DNA from 2 places in the Ruminococcus bromii genome. Region 1 is predicted to be linked to the other one. Evidence: predicted binding sites of a transcription regulator. Region 1 holds the regulator's gene; the other holds the start of a gene.
The links. The regulator Rex, encoded in region 1, represses fermentation and respiration genes when NADH is low (regulators of the CRP and FNR family bind a similar motif). The targets are predictions, from matches to a motif close to ATTGTTAANNNNTTAACAAT.
Positions count from the first base shown of each region.

Region 2: a site for Rex is predicted at 1,818-1,837, ahead of gap (type I glyceraldehyde-3-phosphate dehydrogenase). Genes of this name have one in related genera too.

Region 1 covers NZ_CAKMVP010000003.1:226,271-229,469, reverse strand. Annotated here, with positions in the region: gene QDI94_RS01340 (aconitate hydratase) at 1-410, shown strand, start outside; gene QDI94_RS01335 (NADP-dependent isocitrate dehydrogenase) at 412-1,620, shown strand; gene QDI94_RS01330 (redox-sensing transcriptional repressor Rex) at 1,649-2,281, shown strand; gene pulA (type I pullulanase) at 2,421-3,199, opposite strand, start outside.
Region 2 covers NZ_CAKMVP010000003.1:40,997-44,195, forward strand. Annotated here, with positions in the region: gene glgB (1,4-alpha-glucan branching protein GlgB) at 1-459, opposite strand, end outside; gene gap (type I glyceraldehyde-3-phosphate dehydrogenase) at 720-1,751, opposite strand; gene rny (ribonuclease Y) at 2,315-3,199, shown strand, end outside.

The DNA.
Region 1 (3,199 bases):
TATGCGACAAGGAATTCCCAACCCGTGCAAAGACACTCGGCAAGAGCATTATTGTCGGCGGTGAAAACTACGGTCAGGGTTCATCCCGTGAGCATGCGGCTCTCGCTCCCCTTTTCCTCGGTGTTAAGGCTGTACTCGTAAAGAGCTTTGCAAGAATTCACAAGAGCAACCTTATCAATGCAGGTATTCTTCCGCTTACATTTGTAAACGCAGAAGATTATGATAAAATCAAGCTTGGCGATATGCTTGAACTCCCGAATGTTAAGGACGAAATTGCAAACGGCAAGCAGGTTACTGTTGTAAACAAGACAACAGGCGACACAATTGTTGCTGACTGTGAGCTTTCAGACAGAACAAGAAACATTATCATTGCAGGCGGTCTGCTTGACTACACAAAGGAGAACAGCTGATATGGAAAAAATTAAAATGGTCACTCCTCTCGTAGAGATGGACGGCGACGAGATGACAAGAGTCATCTGGAAACAGATTAAAGACATTCTCATCACACCTTATGTTGACCTCAAAACAGAGTACTATGACCTCGGTCTTGAGCACAGAAACGAAACAGACGATCAGGTTACAGTTGACAGCGCCAACGCAACAAAGAAATACGGTGTTGCCGTTAAGTGTGCCACAATCACACCTAATGCCGCAAGAATGACAGAGTACAACCTCAAGAGTATGTGGAAGTCACCTAACGGTACAATCCGTGCTATCCTTGACGGTACGGTATTCAGAAGCCCGATTCTTGTCAAGGGCATTGTTCCCTACATTCCTACATGGAAAAAGCCAATCTGCATTGCCCGTCACGCATACGGCGATGTTTATAAGAACACAGAGATGAAGGTTGAGGCAGGAAGCAAGGCAGAGCTTTGCGTCACAAAGCCTGACGGCACCGAGGAGAGAAGCACAATCTTTGACTTCAAGACTGACGGTATTATTCAGGGTATGCACAACATTGACAAGAGTATCTCATCATTTGCCCGTTCATGCTTTAACTATGCACTTGATCAGAAGCTTGATGTTTGGTTTGCTACAAAGGATACAATCAGCAAGATTTATGACCACAGATTCAAGGACATCTTCAACGAAATCTTTGAGAATGAGTACAAAGAGAAGTTTGAGAACGCAGGTATTACATATTTCTACACACTTATTGATGACGCTGTTGCAAGAGTTATCAGAAGTGAGGGCGGCTATATGTGGGCTTGCAAGAACTATGACGGCGATGTTATGAGCGATATGATTGCAACTGCATTCGGTTCGCTTGCAATGATGACAAGCGTGCTTGTTTCTCCTGACGGCATCTATGAATACGAGGCTGCTCACGGCACAGTTCAGCGCCACTACTACAAGTATCTCAAGGGTGAAGAAACTTCTACAAACTCTGTTGCAACTTTGTTTGCATGGACAGGCGCACTTCGCAAGAGAGGCGAACTTGACGGTCTTGACGACCTTATGAAGTTTGCAGACAAGCTTGAGGCCGCAACAATCAAGACAATTGAGGACGGCGTTATGACAGGCGATCTCTACGCTATCTCGACACTTGAGAACAAAAAGAAAGTAAACACAGAAGAATTTCTCAAGGCTATTGACGAGCGTCTTGCAGCATCTCTCTGATTTTAAAGTTAAAGGAGCATAGTGAGTAATGTCTAAAAATGACAGTATTTCAATGTCGGTTATCAGGCGTTTGCCAAGATATTACCGCTTTTTATCAGAACTGAACGACCAGAACATTGACAAAATTTCTTCAACTAAGCTTGCACAAATTATGAATGTGACAGCCTCACAGGTGAGGCAGGATCTTAACTGCTTCGGCGGATTCGGTCAGCAGGGTTACGGTTACAGCGTAAGTCAGCTGAAAGAGGAAATCAAGAACATTCTCGGTCTTAACAACGATTACAAGGCAATCCTTATTGGTGCGGGTAATCTTGGCAAAGCCGTTGCAATGCATATGAATTTTGAAAAACTCGGTTTTGAGCTTATCGCCTGTTTCGACAACAACGAACAGAAAGTCGGTTCAAAGCTCAACGGAATTACAGTTAAAAATGAAAGTGAGCTTGACGATTTTTGTAATAAAAATCATATTGACACAGCGTTTTTGTGCATTCCCCGTGTTTGTGTTGAAAATGTTCTCGATAAGCTTTATTCACACGGAATCAAGAATTACTGGAATTTCAGCCACTATGATATAAATGCTCGTTATAATGATACTATGGTAGAGAATGTTCATCTCAGCGACAGCCTTATGACTCTCTGCTACAGAATGAACAACAACTGATAAACCAATGACTCCCCGACAGTTTTATAAGCTGTCGGGGAGTTTTTCGTTACAGAGCAATAATAACCTTTTTTAGCGATTAAAAGGGCTGACCGTTTAAGGTCAGCCCTCTTTTGCAATTTGTGTTTGTGATTTCAGATTAACCGAGTGTAACCTGCTCAGCGATTGGAGCGTTGGGGTTAGTGTCAGGGTTATCTGTGTAGAATGTAAGGTATGTACCGCCCGTAACAGCAGAGTCATCAATTACAATCCACATTTCGTTGTCTACAAAGCCCTTGTAGTCAATTGTTTGGTTAGTAGCGTTATCGGATACAATTACATTATATGTACCTGCTCCCTTATATGTGAAGCTGTAATCAAACCAACCGTTTTCACCTTTAGTCATAGGATCACCCGGCCACTCTGACATAAAGTTGCCTGAGTCTTTGCCCTTGAGGTCTGAACCCCATATCCAGAGATATGGCGTCCATGTAAGTGAACCGTTGTGCTTTACATGAAGTGTGATGTCAAGGCTTGAAGCGATGTAGTAGTAGTTTACCTCAGCATCGCCGTAAGGAATTAAGCCCGACTGATTTTCCGGCATTCTGTCAGGATCAACAGCGTAGCCGACAACCTTGAATGCCTTTGAATCATATGTGCTGCCTACTTTGCCTGAGAATACGATTGAATCGGTAAGCTTCTGCTGTTTTCCGTCAGCGTCCGTGTAATAGTAATTTGCTGTTACCTTACCCGAAGAAACAGGTATGCCGACGATAAACTTCATAAGCATTGTTGTATCTTCAACGCTTACTCTGTTGTCATAGTTGAGGTCAAGTGCCGACTGATCAACTGTAGGAGTTTCAATCTTAAGGATATACTTCTGAAGAAGTGTAGCATCCATTACATTAACTTTGCCGTCACCGTTAAAGTCAGCGTTTA
Region 2 (3,199 bases), 190 kb from region 1:
TATTTCATAAATATTCATCGGTGAAGATGAAATGTTGTTTTCTTTGCGTTTGTTTAACCATTCGCCGTCATTCCACGAATAATTTTCAATGTCATACACAAGGGATGCCTGACCGGGACGGGTTTGAGCATGAAAAGCATACGGATCTGCTTTCATAAGCCTGTCGCCGTATTCGCTTTCAATACAGTACTTGTATGCGCAAAATTCCTCGACCCCTTCGACAAACACCTCCCAAACACCGTAGCCGATGTCGTACATATAGGTTGCGTTATTGTCCCAATTATTAAATTCGCCTGCAACCGAAACGCTCCTTGCGGTTGGTGCCCATACTCGGAACACACAACCGTTTCTGCCGTTCCAGTTCACGAGGTGTGCACCCAAAAGATTGTATGCGTACACGGAATCTCCGGTATGAAAAACTTCAAGTGCCGGTCTTGCCTCGTTAAAGCTGTAATTCATAAGAACTGCTCCTTGTTAAATACCTTCTGATTTTGATTATTTGCTCACACTTATATAATACCAAAAATATATGTCAATTTCAAGCAAATTCAAAAAATTTAAAACTAATTTTTCGTGTATATTTTATAAACTGCGACTGAATGTTACATTTTAAAGCATAATTTTACGAATAAAGAATAAAAACCCGAAATTCTTTACAAAAGCAAAACAAAAAGGGCTGTCCGTTTTGGACAGCCCAAAGAATAATCTGTAAATTCAGATTAGCCAAGCTCAGCGAAGTACTTAATTGTTCTTACCATCTGGCTTGTGTATGAGTTCTCGTTGTCGTACCAAGAAACAACCTGAACCTCATAAAGATCATCAGCAATCTTTGATACCATTGTCTGTGTAGAATCGAAGAGTGAACCGAATTTCATACCGATTACATCTGAAGAAACGATCGGATCTTCGTTGTAACCGAATGACTCAGAAGCAGCAGCCTTCATAGCAGCGTTGATGCCTTCAACTGTTACATCTGAACCCTTAACAACAGCTGTAAGAATTGTTGTTGAACCTGTAGGAACAGGAACACGCTGTGCAGAACCGATGAGCTTGCCGTTAAGCTCAGGAATTACAAGACCGATAGCCTTTGCAGCACCTGTTGAGTTAGGAACGATGTTAGCAGCACCTGCTCTTGCTCTTCTCTTGTCGCCCTTTCTGTGAGGACCGTCAAGAATCATCTGATCGCCTGTGTAAGCGTGGATTGTTGACATGATACCGCTCTGGATTTCTGCATACTTGTTAAGTGTGTCAGCCATAGGAGCGAGGCAGTTTGTTGTACATGAAGCAGCTGAAATGATTGTATCGTCAGCTGTAAGAGTCTTTTCGTTTACGCTGTAAACGATTGTCTTAAGGTCGTTGCCTGCAGGAGCAGAAATAACAACCTTCTTAGCGCCGGCATCAATGTGAGCCTGGCTCTTAGCCTTTGATGTATAGAAACCTGTGCACTCGAGAACTACATCAACACCGAGCTCGCCCCAAGGAAGCTCAGCAGCGTTTGGCTTAGCGTAGATTGTAATCTCTTTGCCGTCAACGATGATTGAGCCTTCGCCTGCTTCTACAGTGTGAAGGTTTTCACCGATCTTACCGCAGTAGCCGCCCTGTGCTGTATCATACTTAAGAAGGTTTGCGAGCATAGCAGGATCTGTAAGATCGTTGATAGCTACTACTTCATAACCCTCAGCACCGAACATCTGTCTGAAAGCAAGACGACCGATACGGCCGAAACCGTTAATTGCAACTTTTACTGACATAAAAAAATTCCTCCTAAAATTCTAAGGTGCTTCTATTATATTACATTTTTTTCATTTCTTCAATAGCTTGACAAAAATTTAACGAAAAATTTTTGAGTTTTTTACAAATACGGTAAAAAACACGGTCTGATTTTGCGTTTTTAAGGCAAATTTGAGCCGCTCCGTTCAAAGAAATGTAATTTTTTCACCTGCCACAACTAATTATCTGCAAAAATACCTCGCTTATTCTTGACAATTTGGTGATTCTATTATAAAATTATATTATCCGCTGTTGCGGATTTTGGCAAAAGTACAGTGCAAAAGTACAGTTTTTGGCTTTTGCAACTTTTTTAATCAGACTCTTTAAAAGAGCCGTTATATATAGATATTTTTTATAATTTTTATAATGTTTCAGTTGCCTGAAATGTTGAAAACGGTCATTACGGTGTTTTTTTGACTGTGCATATAAATATGTAAAAAAATATTTAGAAAATAAAAATGAAAATTGAATATCTTTTTAACGGCACCTTTAAAGTCTAATTGATTGGGAACTGTGAAATACTTGAAAAAATCAAACTAAGGAGGTGTCCGAATTGCCGTTATGGATAAGTATTATCTGCATTATCGCCGCAATTGTTGTCGGTGCGGGTGCAGGTGTTTTCCTTGGAATTGCCATCCGTAAAAACACTGCCGAAAAGGAAATCGGTAGTGCTGAGGAAGAGGCAAAGAAGATTGTGGCTGATGCAATTAAAACAGCCGAAGCAAGGAAAAAGGAAGTAGTCCTTGAGGGTAAAGACGAGGTTCATCGTTTCAGAAATGAGAGCGAAAAAGAAATTTCCGACCGACGCAAGGAAGTTCAGCGTCAGGAGAGAAGAATCCAGCAGAAGGAAGAAACTCTTGACAGAAAGCTCGACAATATGGAACGCAAGGAAGAAAAAGTCAACAAAAAGCTTCGTGATGCTGATGCAAAACTCGAAGAAGTTGAAACCTTGAAAAAGAGCCAGTTTGAAATGCTTGAAAAAATTTCGGGCTACACGGCAGAACAGGCTAAAAGCTATTTGCTTTCACAGCTTGAAAATGAGCTTGCTCACGAGAAGTCGGTTAAGATTATGGAATACACCGAACAGCTCAAGGAGGAAGCAGACGACAAGGCAAGAAATATTATTTCGCTTGCAATTCAGCGACTTGCCGCAGAACAGGTTTCGGAGGCAACAATTTCGGTTGTTCCTCTTCCAAACGATGAGATGAAGGGCAGAATCATCGGTCGTGAGGGCCGCAACATCAGAACCATTGAAACTCTTACGGGTGTTGATCTTATTATTGACGATACACCCGAGGCCATCACGCTTTCATGCTTTGAGCCTGTCAGAAGAGAGGTTGCAAGAATTGCACTTGAAAAGCTCATTGCAGACGGAAGAATCCATCCCGCAAGAATTGAGGAGATGGTTGAAAAGGCAAGACGAGAGGTT